One region of the Pectobacterium aroidearum genome, then DNA from elsewhere that is predicted to be linked to it. Evidence: predicted binding sites of a transcription regulator. Region 1 holds the regulator's gene; each other region holds the start of a gene.
What was found. Region 1 encodes PurR, which represses purine synthesis genes. Its sites were predicted from a motif close to CANGCAAACGTTTGCNTG; they were not measured.
Positions count from the first base shown of each region.

Region 2: a site for PurR is predicted at 5,028-5,045, ahead of purM (phosphoribosylformylglycinamidine cyclo-ligase). Genes of this name have one in related genera too.
Region 3: a site for PurR is predicted at 5,590-5,607, ahead of AB8809_RS03600 (nucleoside-specific channel-forming protein Tsx). Genes of this name have one in related genera too.

Region 1 is NZ_CP166097.1:2,228,403-2,236,689, reverse strand. It holds gene rnt (ribonuclease T) at 109-780, shown strand; gene AB8809_RS10345 (Grx4 family monothiol glutaredoxin) at 894-1,244, opposite strand; gene AB8809_RS10340 (NlpC/P60 family protein) at 1,586-2,437, shown strand; gene AB8809_RS10335 (YnhF family membrane protein) at 2,533-2,622, opposite strand; gene purR (HTH-type transcriptional repressor PurR) at 3,029-4,054, shown strand; gene cfa (cyclopropane fatty acyl phospholipid synthase) at 4,255-5,406, shown strand; gene AB8809_RS10320 (riboflavin synthase) at 5,468-6,103, opposite strand; gene AB8809_RS10315 (MATE family efflux transporter) at 6,352-7,725, shown strand; tRNA gene AB8809_RS10310 (tRNA-Val) at 7,886-7,962, shown strand.
Region 2 is NZ_CP166097.1:3,738,000-3,746,286, forward strand. It holds gene AB8809_RS17025 (M48 family metalloprotease) at 1-1,384, shown strand, start outside; gene arsC (arsenate reductase (glutaredoxin)) at 1,399-1,776, shown strand; gene hda (DnaA inactivator Hda) at 1,853-2,560, opposite strand; gene uraA (uracil permease) at 2,660-3,949, opposite strand; gene upp (uracil phosphoribosyltransferase) at 4,178-4,804, opposite strand; gene purM (phosphoribosylformylglycinamidine cyclo-ligase) at 5,142-6,179, shown strand; gene purN (phosphoribosylglycinamide formyltransferase) at 6,179-6,817, shown strand; gene AB8809_RS17060 (ABC transporter substrate-binding protein) at 7,112-8,218, shown strand; gene AB8809_RS17065 (TonB-dependent siderophore receptor) at 8,211-8,287, shown strand, end outside.
Region 3 is NZ_CP166097.1:789,395-797,681, forward strand. It holds gene AB8809_RS03575 (GMP reductase) at 1-51, shown strand, start outside; gene hofC (protein transport protein HofC) at 136-1,341, opposite strand; gene gspE (type II secretion system protein GspE) at 1,338-2,810, opposite strand; gene ppdD (prepilin peptidase-dependent pilin) at 2,813-3,259, opposite strand; gene nadC (carboxylating nicotinate-nucleotide diphosphorylase) at 3,567-4,457, opposite strand; gene AB8809_RS03600 (nucleoside-specific channel-forming protein Tsx) at 4,603-5,463, opposite strand; gene ampD (1,6-anhydro-N-acetylmuramyl-L-alanine amidase AmpD) at 5,905-6,477, shown strand; gene ampE (beta-lactamase regulator AmpE) at 6,477-7,331, shown strand; gene AB8809_RS03615 (amino acid permease) at 7,411-8,287, opposite strand, start outside.

The DNA of each region.
Region 1 (8,287 bases):
TCCCCCCTTCTTCTGCCATCACCGTCGTTTGAACGGCAACGGCATGCTGCATCTCCGGCCAAAATTTGCAATAATGCGCGCTGCGTTTTGCTAACAATTAAGAGACAAATGGCTGATAAAAGTGATCTGAACGCCCTGAGCGGTCGTTTTCGTGGGTTTTACCCGGTAGTGATTGATGTTGAAACTGCCGGATTCAATGCGAAAACCGATGCCTTGCTGGAAGTTGCGGCGGTAACATTAAAAATGGATCAAGACGGTTGGTTGCAGCCAGATGAAACGCTACATTTTCATGTTGAGCCATTCGAAGGCGCGATCCTCGAACCCGCCGCGCTAGCATTTAACGGTATTGACCCCACAAACCCGCTACGCGGTGCAGTGAGCGAATATGATGCACTGCATGAAATTTTCAAAGTCGTGCGAAAAGGGATCAAGGAGCAAAACTGTAATCGTGCCATTATCGTGGCGCATAACGCCACATTCGATCATAGTTTCATGATGGCAGCAGCGGAGCGCTGTAGCCTGAAACGTAACCCGTTCCACCCTTTCGCTACCTTCGATACCGCGGCACTCAGCGGGTTGGTGTTAGGCCAAACCGTACTAGCTAAGGCCTGTATTACCGCAGGGATTGCGTTTGACTCCAGTCAGGCACACTCCGCGCTGTATGACACCAACCAGACGGCATTACTGTTCTGCGAGTTGGTTAATCGCTGGAAACGCCTGGGCGGCTGGCCGATTGCGCTGGAAGAAAATTCGCTGGAAGACGTATCAGCCGAAGACTGAAAAAATGGGAAATCCAGAGAACAAAAAACGGGTGCCATGAGGCACCCGCTGGAAGAGGATTTACGCTCGCATCGTAACAACATTACGCATCGTCATTACGCCAAAAGAAAGTATTACTCTTGATCGGCCTGCTGCGATTTGTATTTGTCTGCCGTTTCTTTGATCAGCGGTTGCAGTTCGCCACGCTGAAACATTTCAACCACGATATCACAACCGCCAATCAACTCACCATCAACCCACAGCTGCGGGAATGTCGGCCAGTTCGCGTACTTCGGAAGCTCAGCGCGGATATCCGGGTTCTGTAAAATATCAACATACGCAAAACGCTCGCCACATGCAGACAACGCCTGAACGGTCTGTGCGGAAAAACCACAGCTTGGCAATTTCGGGGAGCCTTTCATGTACAGCAAAATCGGGTTTTCAGCAATTTGGCGCTGAATTTTTTCAATTGTCGGTGTCGTCATCTTCTTGCTTCCTTAAACCTATAGGATGGCTAACGTCCAAAACGCTAGCCATGAGCCGCCGTCAGAGGTACCACGACAGCGACATTGACTCAGTGATATTGTACCGATGCCACTAGCCACAAAAAAACGCCATTTTTTGTAAGGGTATTTTCCCTGCAAGTTATTCGCCATTGATGAAATCAACACCAGAATGCGTTGATAAATCAATCGAAAAAACAACTATTAACGTTTTTTCACTATTCTGTATGAATAAAGCGGTCATGCCCACTTTTTTATGACGCCGTTTTCAGGAATACTGTGCGGATTGAGCGAGTTAAGGATTATGTTCGGTCACTTTTATTATGCGCTTATTTATTACTCTTTTTATATTATTTTTCAGTAATCTATCCCTGAACGTCGTTCAGGCTGCGCCGCATACCCCGCATTCTGCGCCGAAGAAAAGCGCCGTTGAAGAAACCAACAAGAAAAGCCGCCAAACAAAGGGTAATGCTAAATCACCGACACCGATCAAAAGCAAAAAACCAGAACCTACCGCCGCCAGAACGAAAACCAAGCCCCGTAGCGCGAACAAATCAACAGAGAAAAAGCCATCCCGGACGCAAAGCAGCACGCCCGCGCTAGTGAAAAAAAACCTCAAAAAGCTGAAGCCTGAAGAAGAGAAGCAGACGACCGCGCAGGTCAGAGTCAAAACCGGGCTGAAAAAGACAGTGCTCAAGGGAAAGGTAGATAAAAACCCGTCACCCACGGAAAAAGGAATGGCGCTGAGCGCGGCACATAAAAAGCGTTATCAGCATGCCAAAACGACAGCAATGAATAAGTTGATGAGCCAGATAGGTAAGCCTTATCACTGGGGCGGTTCATCACCCTTTACTGGATTCGACTGCAGCGGGCTGGTCTATTACGCGTACAAAGATGTCGTTAAAATCCAAATTCCGCGCACCGCTAACGAAATGTATCATCTGCGTGATGCCGCTCCGATTAAAAAGAGCGAACTGGAAAGCGGCGATTTGGTGTTCTTCCGCATCAATAATCGTGGCGCAGCCGATCACGTCGGAGTTTATCTGGGAGAAGGGAAATTTATTCAGTCGCCGCGTACAGGTTCAGATATTCGTATCAGCAAGCTGAGTGAAGATTACTGGCAGGAGCACTACGTGGGCGCGCGTCGCGTGGTCACACCGCAGACAATTCGTTAAGAGACAGACAACCTACATCGAATGGAAATGATTCAGACACGTTTTATGTAGCATCAACGTGTCTGAATACCTAGCCTGTGCAGAGCATCGTTCGGTTAATTCAGCACCGCAATAAAACTAAACGTGATGATGACAGCCAACGAGCCAACGGTTGTCAGCAAAGACATCTTCAGATCTGTATCCATAAACCACTCCTTTATTAGCGAACAAATTTTAGCTGAAAATTTCACCTGAAAGCGCTATCTGAAATAAAGACACCGCGATTCACAGCCGAACCCATTTAGGCAGTTAAATCTACAAATAATAGGGTTATTACGATTCTTTCATAATTCTAGTGAAAAATCTCGGACGTATGCATCACTAATAGTATAAATTACCCCTTTCACTTTCATGATAAATCGGACACAATCCGCTGTTTATGAAAGCGCTGCGTATCAGTCGAAAAACGTCAACCCAGATCCCTTCGGTATAACATTCGGCATTCTCCTTCTGAAATCCTGTTTTTTAGCTTAGAAGAAGAACATTAAACGTAGGCAAACGATTAACAATATACTTACGTCTGTAACAGGTAAGTTCAGGAGTCATTTTTAGATGGCAACGATTAAAGATGTGGCAAAACGTGCTGGCGTTTCCACCACAACCGTATCGCACGTGATCAATAAAACACGTTTCGTCGCCGAAGAGACCAAGGCAGCCGTCAGGGCGGCAATCAAAGAATTGCACTATTCGCCCAGCGCCGTCGCCCGCAGCCTCAAAGTTAATCACACCAAATCTATCGGTTTGCTGGCCACATCCAGCGAAGCGCCCTACTTCGCCGAAATCATTGAAGCTGTCGAAAACAGCTGCTACGCCAAGGGTTACACGCTGGTGCTGTGTAATTCGCATAACGACATCGGTAAACAGCGCGCCTATCTCTCCATGCTGGCGCAAAAACGCGTCGACGGCCTGCTGGTCATGTGCGCCGAATATCCACCTGAACTGTTGGCGATGCTGAAAGATTATCGCAGCATTCCGATGGTCGTGATGGACTGGGGGCAGATGCACAGCGATTTTACCGATACGATTATCGATAACGCCTTTGAAGGCGGTTATATGGCCGGTCGCTACCTGATCGAACGTGGTCATCGGGATATCGGTGCTATCCCTGGTATTCAAGAACGTAACACCGGCAGCGGACGCTACCTCGGCTTCTTAAAAGCGTTAAAGGAAGCCGACATCACCGTGCGTGAAGAGTGGGTTGTTCAGGGCGATTTCGAGCCGGAGTCCGGTTATAAAGCGATGCATCAAATTCTCGCGCAGAAACAGCGGCCAACGGCCGTATTCTGCGGTGGCGATATCATGGCGATGGGCGCGATCTGTGCGGCAGATGAATTAGGTCTGCGCGTGCCGCAGGATATTTCGGTGATCGGTTATGACAACGTGCGCCACGCGCGTTTCTTTACGCCGGCACTGACGACCATCCATCAGCCGAAAGAGCGTCTGGGGCAGTCTGCTTTCGCGATGTTGCTGGATCGCATTACCAGCAAGCGGGAAGATGCGCACGTCATCGAAGTGCACCCGACGCTGATTGAGCGCCGCTCGGTTGCAGACGGCCCTTACCTCGACTATCGCCGCTAACGGCAGCAATACCGTCCAAACGATTTTTCTATTCCTGTTCGCTTTCCTCTCTGCTTCAGCCCATTTTCTTGTATGCTGGCTGAAGCAGTTATAAATCTACTATCGCGTTTCATTTCCTCTGGTGACAGCCGATTACGTCGGCTGCGATAAGTGCTGTCCAGGTGTTTTACGATACTTTTACATAAAGTTAAGGAGACATGATGGGTTCACCTTATACAGAAGAATGGGATCACGATGCCACGCCTTGGTTCCGCATAATGCGGGATAAGTTGGCCGCTGCGGATATCATAATCAACGGTACCCGCCCTTTTGACATCCGCGTGATTAATCCCGGCATTTTTAAACGTGTCTTGCGAGAAGGTTCATTGGGATTAGGTGAAAGCTATATGGATGGGTGGTGGGAGTGTGAACGGCTGGATATGTTTTTCCATCGTGTCCTGCGCGCAGGGCTAGGGAAAACCTTACCTCACCGCCTGCACGATGCCATGCGAGTCGCCCTCTCTCGCGTCACGAATTTACAATCCCGTCGGCGCGCTCAAGTGGTCGGTGAAGTGCACTACGACCTGGGGAACGATCTTTTTACCCTCATGCTGGATCCTTACATGCAATACTCCTGCGCCTACTGGAAACAGGCACAAACGCTGGAACAGGCACAGGAAGATAAACTCACCATGATTTGTGAAAAACTCCAGCTTAAATCCGGCATGACGCTGCTGGATATCGGCTGCGGATGGGGCGGGCTTGCTGAGTTCGCGGCGCGGCGTTACGGTGTTTCCGTTTACGGCATCACCATTTCCAGAGAACAGCAGGCACTGGCACAACAGCGCTGTCAGGATCTGGACGTCATCGTTGCGTTACAAGACTACCGCGATCTGAACCAGCAATTCGATCGGATTGTTTCTGTTGGCATGTTTGAACACGTCGGCCCGCGTAACTATGGCACTTACTTTCGCATGGCAAAGCGTAATCTAAAGCCTGATGGACTGTTTCTGCTGCATACCATCGGAGCCAATAAGACCACCCCACACATTGACCCCTGGATGAATAAATACATTTTCCCCAACGCCTGCATTCCCTCCATACAGCACATTGCGCAGGCGAGTGAGCCTTACATGGTGATGGAGGACTGGCACAACTTCGGTGCCGATTACGATCGCACATTAATGGCATGGCAAGCCCGTTTTCAGCAATGTTGGCCGCAACTTGCCACACGCTACACTGAACGCTTTCGTCGAATGTTCAGCTATTATTTGAACGCTTGTGCAGGGGAATTCAGAGCAAGAGAACTTCAGCTCTGGCAGATCGTATTCAGTATCAATGGAATAGATGGTGGATTACGCGTTTCACGCTGAGAGGAAAGAGAAAACCGGACGAGGTTGTTCGTCCGGTTTACAAAAACAGGCAACGTAGAAATTACGCTTCGTTGGCGGGGTCGCTCGCCTGCTTGCTGGCCAACACGCGTTCAACCGTATCCACTACGGCCTGTGTCTGCGGATCGATTTCAATGTTGATGCGATGCCCCAGACGTTTCTGTCCCAGCGTCGTGCGGTTCAGCGTTTCAGGAATTAAATGCACGCAGAAACGCCCGCGGGTGACTTCCCCTACCGTCAGGCTGATGCCATCAATCCCGACGAAGCCTTTATGCAGCACGTATTTCATCAGCGCTTCATCTGCCAGGCGGAACCAAATCTGATGGTTATTCTCTGAAACCTGAATCTTCACCACTTCAGCCGTACACATGATGTGGCCCGACATGACGTGTCCACCAATCTCGTCACCGAATTTTGCGGCGCGCTCAATATTCACGACATCGCCTTCATGAATATCGCCCAGATTCGTTAATCGCAGCGTTTCTTTCATGAGATCAAAACTGACACGATCGCCGTCAATGGCGGTTACCGTCAGGCAGCAGCCGTTGTGCGCCACCGAGGCGCCGGGCACCAGCCCTGGCAGTAGGTCGGGGGGAAGTTGGACAACGTGCGTGCGAAAGTTGGATTTTTCTTCAATCGACACCACCGGCGCGGTGCCCTGAACAATACCGGTAAACATGCGGTTTGCCTCTTAAAAACAAAGAAATGACTTTGTGCAGTGTGCCCGATATTCCGCGGAAAACCAAACCGGAATACGGTACGCCAGACGCTATCGAAACCGCAACGTAACAAAAAGAATATATTCTCTTTCAAGCTGGTTTACTTTTATTAAGTCGTTACAATAACGATCTCGTTTTATTCTTGACGTTTTTCATATCCAGATTATTCATCCCGCTAGCAAAATTAAGTCATTCAAGGAAGGTATCCGTGCAACAGTATCTGACAGAAGCGCGTAAATTATCGGCGCTTGCTGTTCCTGTCATTATTGCGCAAGTGTCTCAAACGTCGATGGGTGTGGTTGATACCATCATGGCCGGTGCTTATAGCGCCACCGATATGGCCGCCGTCGCCGTGGGAACCTCTATCTGGCTACCCGCCATTCTTTTTGGCCATGGCCTGCTGTTGGCGCTGACGCCCGTTGTCGCACAGCTCAACGGTTCCGGTCGACGCGATCGCATCTCGCATCAGGTACGACAATCCTTTTTTCTGGCCGCCATTATTTCCATATTTACCATGCTGGCGCTGTATCAAGGGGAATATGCCATCAATCTGATGAGCGACGATTCGCCAGAACTGGCCGCGAAGGCTATCGGTTACCTGCATGCGCTACTGTGGGGCGTACCCGGCTATCTGTTCTATCAGGTTTTACGCTGCCAGTGCGAAGGGCTGTCCAAAACCTACCCCGGCATGATGATTGGGTTCATCGGGCTGTTAATCAACATTCCGATTAACTATGTCTTTATCCACGGCAAATTTGGTATGCCCGAACTGGGCGGCGTAGGCTGCGGCGTCGCGACCGCGTCGGTTTACTGGATCATGATGCTGTTGATGATGTTCTATACCCGGCACGCCTCCTGGCTACGCGATATCCGCCAGCATCGCCCTGCATTCCGTCTGGACGGTGCCGTGCTAAAACGCCTCTTTGGCCTCGGTTTACCCATCGCGTTGGCGCTGCTTTTTGAAGTCACGTTGTTTGCCGTGGTGGCACTATTGGTGTTGCCGCTGGGCGTCGTCGATGTGGCTGGTCACCAGATTGCCCTGAACTTCAGTTCGCTGATGTTTGTTCTTCCGCTCTCGGTTGGCGTTGCCACTACCATTCGCGTCGGGCATCGCTTAGGCGAAGGTTCAGTTGAGAACGCCCGCATTGCCGCGCACACTGGCATTATGGCCGGCGTGGCGTTAGCCAGCTGTACAGCCATTTTCACCACGCTACTGCGTGAACCTATCGCCCTGCTCTACAATCAGGACCCGCTGGTTGTCGCGATGGCTTCTCAGCTCATGCTGCTGGCTGCCGTTTATCAAATCTCCGATGCCGTTCAGGCCATCGGCAGTGGCGTGTTACGCGGCTATAAAGATACCCGGTCGATTTTCTATATTACGTTCACCGCGTACTGGGTGCTGGGATTGCCGAGCGGCTACCTGCTGGCGTTGACGGATATCATCGTCCCACGCATGGGACCGGCGGGGTTCTGGTGTGGTTTCATCATTGGCCTGACGGCAGCAGCAGTGATGATGGTGACGCGGATTCGTTTTCTCCAGCGCCAGCCTGCCGCACGGATTTTAGCGCGCGCCGCCCGCTAGATAACGTTTCATCCAGTTTACGTCGAAAAAAACGACGGAATGGATACAACCCCAGCAATCGCGCTGGCAAGAGCACAAAATTGCATTTTTCCTCTTGCCAGCTTTCCCCTTGCTCGCTACTATTCGCCTCGCTGTCAGACAGGCAGCCCGGTATCTCAATGCGTTCATAGCTCAGTTGGTTAGAGCACCACCTTGACATGGTGGGGGTCGTTGGTTCGAGTCCAATTGAACGCACCATTCCTTGTATTTCAAAATACTTCATGTTCACTATTTCCTACTGAAAATAATCTGCTCAATCCTCTGTTGAATCTGCATTAATTATCTTCCCGTAATACCAATTGCATTCCGTCTATTTGATCTGACTCAAAAGCAACGCACTGAACTTCCACAGGTTTGTATAGACACCTCGACGGTTATGATAGAATCCTTCCGCGAAAATGATATTGAAAGAGTAGATTGCAATGGATTGGTTACGTGATTACATACCGCTACTTCTCATTGGCGGTGGAATATGGGAAATTTTTCACGTCTATAACGGATTAAAGTCAGGCGTATTGGTTGA
Region 2 (8,287 bases), 1.5 Mb from region 1:
CGACACGCAGGATCGGCTGCCGGATATCGGCACCACCGCAGGCGGTACGCTCAGTATCAATCAGGAACTGGCAATGGGGGATTTTTACGTCCGCCAACTGCGTGCCGGCGCACCGCTTATCAACGATCCGCTGCTGTCGAATTACATTAATCAACTCGGTAACAGATTGGTCAAACAGGCCGATTCCGTGCGTACGCCGTTTCATTTTTACCTGATCCGTAATGATGACATTAACGCCTTTGCCTTCTTTGGCGGCAACGTGGTGCTGCATTCTGCGCTGTTCCGCTATGCCGATAGCGAAAGCGAACTGGCCTCCGTGCTGGCACATGAAATCTCTCACGTTACCCAACGTCATCTGGCGCGTAGCATGGAATCACAGCAGCGTAGCGCCCCGCTTACGTGGGTTGGCGCGCTCGGTTCCATACTGTTGGCGATGGCTAATCCACAGTTGGGGATGGCGGCACTTAGCGGTACGCTGGCGGGTGCGCAGCAGGGCATGATTACGTTCACGCAGGCGAATGAACAAGAGGCAGACCGCATCGGGATTCAGGTCTTGCAGCGTGCGGGGTTCGATCCGCAAGCCATGCCAAATTTCCTGCAAAAACTGGCGGATCAGTCGCGTTACGCTTCCAGACCGCCGGAAATGCTGTTGACTCACCCCTTGCCGGAAAGTCGCCTGTCCGACGCCCGCAACCGCGCCAACCAGATGCGTTCAACGCCAGTGCAATCTTCTCAGGATTTCCTGTTCGCCAAAATACGAACCTTTGGCATGTATGGCTCACCGGATCGTCCGCTGAGCAACGATCTGCTGGAGCAATGGGAAAAAGGCAACGTGCGGGAACAGTTGGCCGCAAAGTATGGCCGAGCGATTCAGTTTTATCAGGCGAAAAAGTACGATGAGGCGCGCAATGTACTGCAACCGCTGCTAAGCAGCGCGCCTGAAAACCCGTGGTTTCTGGATATGATGACCGATATCGATCTGGGACAAAACCGCGCGGCTCAGGCTATCAGCCGCTTACAAAACGCTCCCGGAGCACAGGCTAATCCGGTACTTCAGCTTAATCTGGCAAATGCCTATGTGGAAGGGAAGCAGCCTGCAGCCGCCAGCAAAATACTCTATCGCTACACCTACGCTCACCTTGACGACTCGAACGGCTGGGATCTGCTGGCACAAGCCGCAGCAGCACAAGGACAGCGCGCGGAAGAACTGGCAGCACGCGCAGAGAGTCTGGCGCTCAGCGGCCAGCTCGACCAGGCTATTCGGCTACTGAGCAACGCGAGCTCACTGGTTAAATTGGGGAGTCTGGAACAGGCGCGCTACGACGCCCGCATCGACCAGCTGCGCCAATTGCAGCAGCGTTTCCGCCAGTACCAGAAATCCTGATAAGGAGCATGACGATGACACAATCTTCAACCCAAACATCCGTGACGATTTACCACAACCCGCGCTGCTCCAAAAGCCGTGAAACGCTGGCGCTGTTGCAGGAACACAATGTCACGCCCGACGTCGTGCTCTATCTCGACACGCCGCCCGATGCCGCGACGCTGGCTCAGCTTATTCAACAATTGGGCTTTAACAGCGCACGTGAGTTAATGAGAACCAAAGAAGAGCGTTATCAGCAGTTGGGGCTGTCCGATACCGCGCTGACAGAAACGCAGCTGATTCAGGCAATGGTCGATAACCCGAAACTCATCGAGCGCCCTATCGTCGTGGCGCACGGCCAGGCACGTATTGGCCGCCCGCCGGAACAGGTGCTGGAAATACTGTCGTTGTAAAAAATGGCGGTAAAAATAGTTGTAAACGAGAGACGTGAACGATCCTCAACGACGATCTTTTAACAACGATCGTTAACTACAGTCCGAGGATCTCTTTCACAAAAGGAATGGTCAGCTTGCGCTGTGCGGTGATGGAAGCGTGGTCAAGCTGATCGAGCGTCATAAATAACGTCCGCATTTCCCGATCCAGACGTTTAAGCAGAAAACGGCTCACGTCTTCCGGCAATTCGAACCCGCGCAGTCTGGCGCGCAGCTGTAGCGCTTCCCCTTTCTCATCATCCGACAGCGGTTGCAGCTTGTAGATTTGTCCCCAGTCGAGACGAGAAGCCAGATCGGGCAGGTGTAAATTCAGCTGACGCGGCGGACGATCGCCGGTAATCAACAGCCGAGCACGTCCTGTTTCCTGAATGCGGTTATACAAGTTAAACACTGCCATTTCCCACTCTTCATCACCCGCAATCGATTCGATGTTATCGATACACACCAGCGCCAGTTGCTCCATACCTTCCAACACATCCGGCACAAAATAGGCGCGCTTATCTAACGGCACGTAGCCCACCGCGCGTTCCTGACGCGACAGTTCAGCGCAGGCAGCATGCAGCAGATGGCTGCGCCCGCCCCCTTCGCGTGACCAGAAATAGATGTAGCTACCATGCTCCTGATGCAAAGCATTATTAATAGCGGCAAGAAGAGACGCGTTTTCACCCGGATAGAAACTGGCAAAGGTTTCGTCATCGGGTAAGTAGAGTGGCAATGAAAGCTGTGCCGGCGTGTTCAGAATCACCTCAAGCAAAACGGGCAGGAAATCGGATCGAGTTTATCACAGAAACCGTGCCCTGTTGAGGACGCGATAGTGACGGCCTCAACAGGGGAACTAATGCGGTTATGAACGTGCGTCGTTCTCTTCCGGCGCATCGAGGATCTCTTCCTCTTTGCGGAACAGGCTGATGACCTTAAACACCAGGCTCATCCCGATACCGACAACCGTCGCCAGCGCCATGCCTTTCAGCTCAGTCGCGCCCAGATGCACTTTTGCGCCGCTGACGCCAATGATCAGGATCACGGAGGTCAGGATCAGGTTTTGCGCTTTGTTGTAATCCACTTTGGATTCAATCAGTACGCGAATACCAGACGCCCCAATCACGCCGTACAGCAACAGCGATACACCGCCCATGACAGGAACCGGTACAGCCTGAATCGCCGCCGCCAGTTTGCCCACGCAGGAGAGCAGAATCGCGAGGATCGCTGCACCGCCGATAACCCAGGTGCTGTACACTTTGGTAATCGCCAGCACGCCGATGTTTTCACCGTAGGTTGTGTTCGGCGTAGAACCAAAGAAGCCGGACAGCACGGTAGAAATGCCGTTGGCGAACATGGAGCGATGCAGCCCCGGTTCACGCATCAGATCTTTCTTCACGATATTCGCCGTCACAACCAGATGGCCAACGTGTTCTGCAATCACCACCAGTGCCGCAGGCAGAATCGCCAGAATGGCAAACCATTCAAAGCGCGGCGTGTAGAATGTTGGCATCGCAAACCAGTGCGCTTCACGAATCGGGGTCAAATCCACCACGCCCAGCGCGAACGACAGCGCATAGCCTGCCAGTACCCCGATCAGAATCGGGATGATCGCCAGAAAACCGCGAAACAGTACCGATCCCAGAATGGTGATTGCTAGCGTCGCCAGTGAAATCGTCACCGCGGTAGAATCGACAGAAGCGCCATCGGCAGGCAACAATCCGGCCATTCCCGCCGCCACACCGGCCAGTTCAAGGCCGATAACCGCAACAATCGCCCCCATCGCCGCAGGGGGGAACAGCACATTCAGCCAGCCAGTCCCCGCTTTCTTAACAATCAGCGCCACCAGACAGAACAACACGCCGCACATGATGAAACCACCTAGTGCGACCTCGTATCCCAGCGGCAACAGCAGTAAAACCGGAGAAATGAACGCGAAACTCGACCCCAGATACGCCGGGATTTTCCCCTTACAAATGAATAAATAAAGCAGCGTACCGACACCGTTGAATAACAGTACGGTTGCCGGATTGATCTTGAACAGAATGGGTACCAGAACGGTAGCGCCAAACATCGCAAACAGATGCTGGAAACTCAACGGGATGGTTTGTAACAAGGGTGGTCGTTCACTTACCCCGATGGCGCGACGAGTCATCTTCAATATCCTCTGTAATGTTGTTATCGAGTGTTGCTATTTGTGTGTGCAGGTAGACCCGCACTTATTATCACAGCCAGACTCACCCCGCCCCGCCGTAGCGAAGCAGGAGAATGGTGACTGCTGATGTATAAAAGAACCGCGTGTGACGTAACACAGGCCGTGGCGCACCATAGGCAATACTTAGGTTGGCGCCAAAAAAAAGCCGACTATAAGTCGGCTTACCTGTTATTTCGTACCAAATATTTTATCGCCCGCATCGCCCAGGCCCGGCATGATGTAACCCTGCTCGTTGAGGCCTTTATCGATGGATGCTGTGTAAAGCTCGATATCCGGGTGAGCTTTTTCCAGTGCGGCAATCCCTTCTGGCGCCGCGACCAACACCAACACCTTAATGCTGTGACAACCCGCTTTTTTCAGCAGATCGATCGTCGCAATCATTGAACCGCCGGTTGCCAACATAGGGTCAACCACCAGCGCCATGCGCTCTTCGATATTGGAAACCAGCTTTTGGAAATAAGGAACAGGCTCTAGCGTCTCTTCATCACGGTAGATACCGACAACGCTGATACGCGCGCTAGGGACATTTTCCAGCACGCCTTCCATCATCCCTAATCCTGCACGGAGAATCGGTACGACGGTAATTTTCTTGCCTTTGATCTGATCGACTTCAACTGGACCGCACCAGCCATCAATGGTGACTTTTTCGGTTGCCAGGTCAGCCGTCGCTTCGTAAGTCAGCAAACTTCCCACTTCGGAAGCCAGTTCACGAAAACGCTTCGTACTAATATCGTTCTCTCGCATCAAACCCAGTTTGTGTTTGACGAGCGGGTGTTTCACCTCGACGATCTTCATCATTATCTCCCCATCGGCTAGTGGACGGACAAAAACGCCAAACGCGTTTTTAAACACCGCTTGCGGCGGCCCGCAGGGCGGCGGGCACGAGAGCCCGTCGTAAAAAAAATCGCGGGATTATACCGCCTTTTTTACTTAGCGCCATATGATTAAGCCTGATCCAGATCAACCGAGGAGAGAAATTGTCGCCGTTAGCGAAAAATAGCCAGCCGATGACTCATCGCTCGCAAACGATTGCCTACACTGTTAGAATTAGCGCGCATTATTTTTACCACAGTATGTTTTCTAAATACCGTGTTTTCTGAATACGACCCGTAACCTTCGTGGGGACTCAGCAGTGACCGACAAAACCTCTCTCAGCTATAAAGACGCAGGCGTGGATATCGATGCGGGTAATGCATTGGTAGACCGTATTAAAGGTGTAGTGAAACAGACCCGTCGCCCGGAAGTTATGGGTGGATTGGGTGGTTTCGGTGCCTTGTGCGCCTTACCGCAAAAATACCGCGAACCGATTCTGGTTTCCGGCACTGACGGAGTCGGCACCAAACTGCGCCTGGCGATGGACCTGAAGCGCCACGATACCATTGGTATCGATCTGGTTGCGATGTGCGTGAACGATCTGGTGGTTCAGGGTGCTGAGCCGCTGTTCTTCCTCGACTATTACGCTACAGGCAAACTGGATGTCGATACGGCTGCCAGTGTGATTACCGGTATCGCGGAAGGCTGTAAGCAATCAGGCTGTGCGCTGGTCGGTGGCGAAACCGCCGAAATGCCGGGCATGTACCACGGCGAAGACTACGACGTTGCCGGCTTCTGCGTCGGTGTCGTAGAAAAATCAGAAATCATTGACGGCAGCAAAGTCCAGAACGGCGATGTTCTGGTTGCCCTCGCGTCCAGCGGGCCGCACTCAAACGGTTATTCTCTGGTACGCAAAGTGCTTGAAGTCAGCAAAACCGATCCAGAGCAGTTCGAGCTGGAAGGCAAACCGCTGGCCGATCACCTGCTGGCACCGACCAAAATCTACGTGAAATCCATCCTGTCCCTGATTGAGAAAGTGGACGTCCATGCGATTTCTCACCTGACCGGCGGCGGCTTCTGGGAAAATATCCCACGCGTTCTGCCAGAAGGTATGCAGGCGACTATCGATGAATCCAGCTGGCAATGGCCTGCGGTGTTCAACTGGCTGCAACAGGCCGGGAATGTCAGCCGTCACGAAATGTATCGTACTTTTAACTGCGGTGTTGGTATGATCATCGCACTGCCAGCCGAACAGGCAGACGAGGCCGTTGCATTACTCAACAGCAGCGGTGAAAACGCATGGAAAATCGGCGTCATTACTCAAACCGATGCCGGAGACGCAGTGGTTATTAACTGATGAAAAACATCGTTGTGCTGATTTCAGGTCATGGAAGCAACTTGCAGGCGTTGATTGACGCCTGTAAGAACGGACGTCTCAAAGGAAAGATCGTCGCCGTATTCAGTAATAATGCGGAGGCCTACGGGCTGGAACGCGCGCAGAATGCGGATATTCCTACGTGCGTCCTGAACCCTGAAGATTTTGCCGATCGCGCCGCATTTGATGCCGCACTGGCAAATGAAATTGAGCAATATGAGCCGGCGCTGGTGGTTCTGGCAGGTTACATGCGGATTCTTAGCCCGGAATTTGTTGCCCAATTTGCCGGCAAAATGCTGAACATTCACCCTTCTCTGCTGCCCAAATATCCCGGCCTGCATACACACCGCAAGGCGCTGGAAAATGGCGATCGGGAACATGGGACTTCCGTGCATTTTGTCACGGATGAGCTGGATGGTGGCCCACTGATTCTGCAAGCGAAGGTGCCTGTATTTAGTGACGACACCGAAGAAAGCCTGAGCGAACGCGTGAAAACGCACGAGCACACGATTTATCCGATGGTCATTAACTGGTTCCTGAACGGCAGACTGGTGATGCGGGATAATGAAGCCTGGCTGGACAGCGTGCGTATTCCGCCACAGGGCTACGCTGCTGAGTAATTCTGTCTCTTCATCATCTTAGTAAGGCTCCCACTACGGAGCCTTACTCACTTCCTCTTCCTGCTTTTTTCTTAGCTCCCCTTCTCCGCATATTTCCTCCCTACACACACGCGACACATCGCTATTTTCAGCCCTATCCGCGCTTTAAATATTTACTAATCTTTACTAAGCGAACACTAAGACTCAGATAAAAAAGAACATTTCTATCAACCGGAATTACACCCACTTTTCATCGGTTGAAAACGAAAATGACAATGATTATCTTTCCCCATCCTAAATTCTGTGAACTCCCCCATGCGTACTGTCTTACTACTCTGTCTGCTTTTCCTCAGCCCATTCCTACAAGCAAAAACGGTCACCGATATGTTGGGCCGACAGGTGGAAATACCAGACAATCCCCAACGCATCATTCTGGGTGAGAGCCGCATGCTATATACGCTGGCACTGCTTCAGCCTGATAACCCGGCAAAGCATGTTGTCGGCTGGCCGGGAGATATGGCGCGCTACGATGCGCAAAGCTGGTCACGCTATACCGAAAAATTCCCACAGCTTAACCAGATCCCACAGTTAGGTAACGGCAGCCTGCAAGCTATGAACGCGGAGATGCTGCTGCCGCTAAAACCCGATCTGGTCATTCTTCCCCGGTTGGCAAAAAACGCGGCCAATGAAGACCTGCTGCAACAAACGCTGACTCGTGCCGGGATCCCGTTTATTTACGTCGACCTGCGTATCGACCTGCTTAACAACACGTTACCCAGTATTCGCCTGCTCGGCGAGGTGCTGAATCAGCCCCAGCGCGCTGCCGCCTTCAGCAATTTCTATCAGCAGCATATGGACGTGGTTCGCCAGCGTATCGCGCAATACCACGGTAAAAAACCGACGGTCATGCTGCATTTGCATCTGGGTAGACGTGATACCTGCTGCACCACGGCGGTCGGCGGCAGCCTTGGCGACCTGCTGACTTTCGCTGGCGGCGAGAATATTGCCAACGGCACCATCAACAGCGTCTACGGGGAGTTGAGCCCAGAGCGCGTGCTGGCTGCCAATCCTGATGTCTACATCGCCACCGGCATGGCCGGGCCGGAAGGCAAACGTTTCTCCAGTCTGATGCTCGGACCGCTGGTGAACGCCGCGCAGGCGAAAGAGAGCTTCGACACGCTTATCCGTCAGGAACCTATTTTGTCTCACCTGCAAGCCGTACAAACAGGCCGGGCCTGGAGCATGTGGCACAACTTCTACCTCAGCCCGTACCACGTCGTGATGGTCGAAATGTTTGCCAAGGCGCTTTACCCGGATCGGTTTGCCGATATCGATCCGCAACAAACACTACAACAACTCTACCAGCAGTTTTTACCTATTGAATTTTCAGGGATTTATTGGAGTCAGATTTCGCATGAATAAGTTTGCTATAAGAAAGACCACGTTCCGCCACGGCTGGCCGCTGCTGGCGCTGTTGCCGTTTAGCATTCA
Region 3 (8,287 bases), 1.4 Mb from region 1:
ACAACGTTTATCCGCGTGGCCGAGCAGGAAAACCGTATTTTTAACGGATAGTTGCTGTTGTTCCACGCCATCTTTCTGCCGCTAATGGTAGTAGGTGGCGTGTAGCTTTTTGTTTTTTATATGGTATTGGTCGGTTCAGGCTCCGGCCAATACATTTCCCAACTGGAAGATAGGCAAGTACATGCCAACCACCAGTGCTCCGACCATCCCCCCGACGATCATCATCAGCAGCGGTTCCAGCGTTTGAGTCAGCATGTCAGCCTGCTGTTGTACCCGTCCTTCATGCCATTCCGCCAATTGTGTAAAGATCGCATCCAACGCCCCGGTTTCTTCTCCAACTCGAATCAACTGCGGGCAGGGTGCAGGGAACAGCGTGTCATGATGCTGTGTGGCATGGTAGAGCGACGTGCCCTGATGTAGCTGTGCCTGTATCTGTTGAATCGCATTCTGATACAGCGGGTGGCGGATTGTCGCTGCGGCATCCAGCCCTTCAGGCAGCGTCAAACCGGCCTGTTGTGTCATAGACAGAATAGTGAATATCTGGTTCAGCGACTTACCGCGTAGCAGGCTGGATACGATGGGAAGCTTCAATAGCCATTCCTGTTCTCTGGTTTTCCATAGGGGCTTTTTCTGCCTCAAACGGACGTATCCCACTATCAGACAACTAAGACACAGCAACCCAACGAAACCATCGTCAGCGATGACCTCTGCCAGAGAAATCAACTGCCGGGTAAACCACGGTAATGGTGTATCAAATGAGGAGTAGAGCGTCGCAAATTCGGGCAGAACCAGCGTCAACATCATCATGCTGACCAACACCGCGATTGCCAAAACAAAGCAGGGGTAACGTAGTGCTTTGATGACTTTTTGTTGCAGTTTGGATTGCTTTTCTTGCTGCTGGGCGAGCTGTAGGCAGCATGTATCCAGCTTCCCGGTTAACTCGCCAACGGCAATGAGGGAATGATACAGAACGGGAAAGATATGCGGATATTCCTGTAATGCCTCAGAGAGCGAATTTCCCTGAGCAACGCGGGTACGAACATCCCGTAATACGCAGCGCCAACCGGGGCGCTCATGCTGTTCCGACACCAGTTTTAATGCTTCCAGCAGTGGTAACCCAGCGTGTAACAGGGCTGCAAGCTGCTTGATTAACTCGCCTAGCTGTTCACGTTTCCAATAACGAAGCGGCAAGTAATCGCCAGCTTTTACGATGAGCGGCTGGTAGCCCTGAGCAATCAGGCTGGCATAGGCATGCTGGCGTTGTGTACTAATGAGCTCTCCGTCGGCAAATTCGCCCTCGGACGTAATAGCCTGCCAGTGATACAAACGTGCTAGTCTCATTGCGCCTCCTGATTCATAGCGTGTTCATCGCCCACAACACGATAGACTTCAGCGAGGGAGGTCAGGCCGTCGTTGACCAACTCGAGACCCGCAGCCAACAACGTTGGGAAACCTGAATGGCGAGACAGTACAGATAATTCCCCTGCGCTGGCATTGCCCGCTAGCGCTGCCTGAAAATCTGGCGTGATGGGAAGTAATTCATAGATCGCGACGCGGCCATAGTAGCCAGAGAAACAGTGGCTACAGCCGCGGGCTTGCCAATGGTGCAGTGGCCCTTGCCATATGTCGTTTGGCAGAGAAAGTAGTGATTCTCCCGGCGTTTTACAGTGTGGACATAACCGACGTACAAGGCGTTGTGCGATGATGAGCTTTAGCGCCGCAGCTAGCAGATAGCCGGGGATGCCCAGGTGACTGAGTCGGGTTAGCGTTTCTACGGCAGAGTTGGTATGCAACGTGGACATGACCAAATGACCGGTTTGTGCGGCTTTGACCGCAATTTCTGCGGTTTCGGCATCGCGGATTTCTCCGATCATAATCACGTCGGGATCCTGACGTAGCAGCGCACGTAACACTCGGCCAAATTCCAACTCGGCTTTAGGATTGATTGCCGTTTGGTTGATACCCTGCAAGGGGATCTCGACGGGATCTTCTACGCTACAGATATTGCGACTGCTATCGTTCAGCCAGCGTATCGCGCTGTAAAGCGTGACCGTTTTTCCACTGCCTGTCGGACCCGTAACTAACAGCATCCCCTGTGAGGCGCTCAGCACGTGAATCACCTGCTGTAATGCTTTTGCGGTAAGCCCAAGTTTATCTAGCACCAGCTCCTGCTGGTGCGTTTGCAAAATACGCAACACCACTTTTTCTCCCTGCTGTACAGGGAGCGTAGCGATACGTAACGAATAGGTTTGTTGATCCAGCATCAGGCTGAACTGGCCGTCTTGCGGCAATCGTCGTTCGGCGATGTTTAACTTACCCATGATTTTCAGCCGCGCGGTAATACGGTTTGTCAGTTCGTGAGGCGGTGCGGATATTGCCTGTAACACGCCATCAATGCGTAGCCGTACGCGATAGTTGTCCAGTAAGGGCTCAAAGTGAATATCCGAGGCGCGTCGCTGAACCGCGAGACGCAACGTTTGATGGATAAATTGTGCAACGGGGGAGTCGTCGTCATGCTCTTGTTGCCCGGTGCCGTTGTTATAAATGCTGGTATGGTAAGTCTCTGTGGGTTCGGCAACGGCATTCACGGGGTTAAGCTGCTGTTCCATTCTGGCCTGCGGCCATTGCTCCACCATAATGCGGCGATTGCTGGCAAAACGCAGCGCGGCAATCATCTCCGCCGAAGGGGAGGTTGTGACTGCAACCGACAGTGTTTGTTCATCGAGGTTAAGCAGTAATGCCTGATAACGTCGGCACAGCGTCTGTAGTTCGCTGAGCGTATGCTCGGAGGAGAAGGACGAGTCTGTCATGATTAACCTGCCGTGTTATCGAAACGGAAAACGTCCTGACAGGTGGCTTGCAGGCTTTCTGCGCCGTTATCTGTGGCACAGTTTTTCGTCCAGCGTGAGGCGCCGGTTTCGCTATCCCACGTTGGCGTCAGAATAACGCGTAGCCCTTGCAGAGTGGATTGTCCGGTCAGCGTAATTACTCCTTGGGCGACGCTAACGGCACTGACATAGCGTGAAGATTTGCTGCCCGGAATCCCCTGATTTCCTGCGCTACAGGCGGTAAAAGCGGCATTTTCCAGCCCGCAGAGATCGACGGGTGTTTTATAAGACACCATGGTTTGCAGCATGTCCGTCAATGCCGCTTTTTGCAGATAGCCCTGATAGGCGGGAACGCCAATGGCGCTGAGGATGGCGACGATCGCAATGACGATCATCAGTTCAATCAGTGTGAATCCTTGTTGTGTGGTCATGTTGATTTCCCTGTTGTGGCGCATAAATATGGTGGCGCATAAATACATACGGACGGCTGGCAGAATAGAAAAGGGAATGAAAGCTGGCGAGCGGGGAAAATGAAAATAGGAAAGCGCTACGATATGTTTTTAGTCATTTGCAGAGGCGTGAAAAATTTTTGCGGACAGGTACGCATTATTCACATTATCAGGACAGAAAGTCCGGGCAGAGTAGGAAGGGCGTATTGGTACGGTGTGATGGGAAGATGAGATAAATAAGCGAGAACGAGGTGCGAAAGGGCACCCCGTCGGAAGAAAAAGAGAACGCTTAAATAAAGCGCATGGATAAATCCAGCGCCTGTACGTGCTTGGTTAACGCCCCCACCGAGATATAATCCACGCCGGTTTCTGCATAGCCACGCAGCGTGTCGAGGGTGACATTACCGGATATCTCCAGTAGTGCGCGGCCTTGTGTGGTGTTAACGGCTTCCCGGATGTTATCCAGACTGAAATTATCCAGCATGATGATATCGGCACCTGCGTCCAGCGCCTGCTGTAATTCATCCAGCGATTCGACTTCAACTTCTACCGGAACATCATTGCGCAGAAACTGTGCTTTTTCGACCGCATTTTTGATTGAGCCAGCGGCGATGATATGGTTTTCCTTAATCAGAAAAGCATCGGATAGGCCGAGCCGATGGTTATCTCCACCACCGCATGATACGGCGTATTTCAGTGCGGTTCGCAGTCCTGGCAGCGTTTTACGTGTATCCAGCAGCCGAGTGCGCGTTCCCTGCAATACCGCGACATAGCGGCTGACTTCCGTTGCGACGCCAGACAGCGTTTGCAGGAAATTTAGCGCCGTGCGCTCGCCAGTCAGAAGCTGTTTGGCTGGCCCCGTAATCTCACATAGCGTTTGGTTGGGGGTGATGGCATCGCCATCGGCGACGTGCCAGACGATCGTTGTTGTGTTGCCCAATTGAGAAAAGACTTCTTCAAGCCAACGCGCACCGCAGAAGATACCCGCTTCACGCGTGATAATGCGTGCGCTGACGGTCTCGTCGTCGGGTAACAGAAGCGCGGTAATGTCTTGATTGGCATCGACGATGCCACCTAAATCTTCACGCAAGGCCAGTTGCACGCTGGCGGGGATATCTTGTGCAATACGAGCGAGCAAGGTTTTTTGACGTTGTTCCTGACTGTAGCGACGCGTTGACATGACAAACTCCGAAGGGGGGATTCGGAGGTCTATGCTACCTTGTTTATATCAGGACATCCAGAATGAATATTTATTAAAATTCAATGTTTTACTTTCATTTTCCTTTGCGGCGAACATCCGTGGTCGCCGTAAAGGGTATACGGCTTTAGAAGTTATAACCGACGACCAGGTAGTATCCCCAGCCGGTAGATTTCACTTCAAACGGACCTTTGCCGAAATTGAGTTCTGCGCCATCAGCCCATTGGCCGCCGTTGTGGAAATAACGTGCGACGAAAGAGTAGTGCCAGTGGTCGTAGCCCAGCGCCAGAATATGGCTGGAGGCAATAGAGTTGTTGGTACGGCTTGCATTTGATTTATCACGCAGCTCTGAACCAAAATCGAAATTGGTGAAGCTGATATACGAGACGTTGCCGCCCAGCAGAGAGCCCAGTGGGTAAGAGTATTTCACTTTTACGCGGTAGCCGTCCCACTCGTTTTCGTTCGCTGCGCCGTAGTTTTGCCATTGGTATTTGGCATAGCCGTTCACTGACAGAGACAGGTCGGTGCCGGTATCAATATCGGTGCCTAACCCCATGTACCAGGTGCTCTGGCGTGAACCGCTGTTGCGACCCTGATCGTAAATAACGTTATTGGCGATGTACCACTCTTTAAACGGACCAAAGCTGAGGTCAGTTCCCGTCAGTTTATCAATGGAGAAGCGTGGTTCGATCTCGACAAACAGAGGAGAGCCTTTGTCCCAAATACCGCGGCTAGCGGGATCGCCACCAAAAAACTTCGGCGCATCGGCGTAACCGTAGAAATCGAACCAGTCTTTACGTGCAAACGCTTCGTATTCCAGATAGGTCGTGCTGTTTAGTTGCGGTCCAAAACGCGTGTGGGCGCTGCCGACGACGTTAATACTCTGGTGCCACCAGTCGGAGAGGTATTCGGCTTTATTGCTGTCGGCAAGGGCAGGCATTGAGCATGACAGTGCGAGCAAGGCGCCTGCGGCGAAAGTTTTTTTCATCTTAAGTACCATAGTGTTAGAGATGTCATTGACGTCGTGCGTAAGAGCGCGGAATAAGTTTTTGCAATATCTAAAAAAATCAGAAGATAATTTTGGTATGCATTTTAAGTAAAAATAGACGCAATGCACGAAAACGATTGCCTTTTGTTGCTCTATTACATTTGTAATGTGATTTTTGTCACATAATGAGGTTAGGGACTTCACATGAATAAAAAAGGCGGCGGAGAGTGATTACGGATAGGAAAGCGACGAGAACATCACAAAATGAACGGTAAAACCTATTGATATCCGGTTGGATAGATAGGATGGCGCGAAACATGGTATCTTGGATACAAGGACCTTCTGGTTACCCTTGTTTTTACACCTGACATTGTTTTTACTCCTGAAGGTGTTTTTACGCCTGATTCAGCCGGCAAACGACACGATGCGAGGTTATCGCCGATGCTTTTGGAAAATGGCTGGTTATCCGACATTACACACACGCCTTCACCGCATTATGATGGTCGCCCGAATAACGAGGTACCTTCCTTATTGGTGATCCACAATATCAGTTTGCCGCCCGGTGAGTTTGGTGGACCCTATATTGATCAACTGTTTACAGCAACGCTGGATCCCACTGCGCATCCCTATTTTGCCGATATTTCCCATTTACGCGTTGCGGCACACTGCCTGATTCGCCGTGACGGGCAAATCACACAGTATGTGTCGTTCGATCAGCGTGCCTGGCATGCTGGTGTTTCGATGTTTGAAGGCCGCGAACGCTGTAATGATTTCTCTATTGGGATTGAGCTGGAAGGGACGGATACGTTGCCTTTTACCATGGAGCAGTATCATTCGCTGGTGGCGATTACACGCCTATTAATGCAGGCTTACCCCATCACTTTATCGCGAATTACCGGGCACAGTGACATCGCGCCGGGCCGTAAAACCGATCCCGGCCCGGCATTTGACTGGGATGGCTATCATCGTCAGCTACAAGAAAATCGGACAGAGAACAAAGGGAGCCTAGATTAATGACGCTGTTTACACTGTTGTTTACGCTGGCCTGGGAGCGCTTGTTCAAACAGGGAGAGCACTGGCAGATCGATCATCGACTTGAGGTGGTGTTCCGGCACGTTCCATCTCCGTCTTTATTTCAAACGTTGTTCCTGACGCTATGCAGCATGGGCATCGTGGCTGGCCTGCTGTGGCTCACAAGCGGCATTCTGTTCGGCCTGATTTCTCTTCTGCTGTGGATTGTTATCAGCCTGATGTGCATTGGCGCGGGTGAAATTCGTCAGCACTATCGGCGCTATTTGCAGGCGGCGCAACGCGGCGAGGCAGATGCCCGCCGGGAAATGGCGACGGAGCTGGCGTTGATTCACGGGCTGCCCGTCGGCACGGGCGAAAGCGAGCAGTTGAAAGAACTGCAAAACGCGTTGCTGTGGATAAATTTCCGGTTTTATTTAGCGCCGCTGTTCTGGTTCATCGCAGCCGGGCCATATGGGCCGATTGCGCTGATGGGATACGCATTTCTACGTGCCAGACAGACCTGGCTGGCGCGGCACAACACGCCGCTGGAACGTGCGCAGTCCGGCGTTGATAGCTTGCTGCATTGGCTTGACTGGATTCCCGCGCGTTTGGCCGGTGCGGCTTACGCACTATTGGGTCATGGTGAAAAAGCGTTGCCAGCCTGGTTCGCGTCGCTAGGGGATTTCCGCAGTTCGCAATATTGGGTGTTAACGCAGTTGGCTCAATTTTCTCTGGCGCGTGAACCCCACATTGAGCCGGTAGAGACGCCCAAAGCTGCTGTGACGTTAGCGAAAAAGGTGACATTGGTGCTGGTAGTGGTGGTCGCACTTCTGACGATATACGGCGCGTTGGTCTGATGTTTGTTGTGGGTTGGTAGGAAAAATAATGGCCGACAGCGTCGGCCATGGAAAAGGATACGGTGAATGTGGGAACGGTTTAGTTCACCTGATTTTTCTTTTTGATGAAGTAGCCTACACCCAGAATAATCAGCCAGACCGGAATCAGCATGACGGAAATCTGAATGCCCGGTGTCAGGAACATGATGACGAGTATACCGGCCAGGAACAGCAGGCAGATGTAGTTACCCAGCGGATAAAACAGCGCCTTAAACTTGGTCACGGTGCCTTCTTTGTCCTTTTGCGCGCGGAACTTCAGGTGCGCCAGACTGATCATCGCCCAGTTAATCACAAGCGCGGACACGACCAGCGCCATCAGCAGCTCGAAGGCTTTACCGGGAATGAGGTAGTTGATCAGTACGCACAGCGCTGTCGCCAACGCGGAGATACCGATAGCGACAACCGGCACGCCACGGCGATCGACGGTTTGCAGTACTTTCGGTCCATTACCCTGTTTCGCCAGACCGAACAGCATGCGACTGTTACAGTACACACAGCTGTTGTAAACGGACAGCGCGGCGGTCAGTACCACGATGTTCAGCACCGTTGCTACGACGTTACTGTTCAGTTCATGGAAGATCATGACAAACGGGCTACCGCCTTCCACAACCTTGCCCCATGGGTAAAGTGACAGCAGGATAGCGAGTGAACCGATGTAGAAAATCAGGATGCGGTAGATAACCTGATTGGTCGCGCGTGGAATGCTTTTCTCTGGGTCATCCGCTTCTGCTGCGGTAATCCCCACCAGTTCCAGCCCGCCAAATGAGAACATGATAACGGCCATCGCCATCACCAGGCCGAGCACGCCGTTCGGGAAGAACCCGCCCTGGGCCCACAGGTTGGTTACGGTGGCTTCCGGCCCGCCCGTACCGCTGAGCAGCAGCCAGCCGCCGAAGACGATCATGCCAATAATCGCG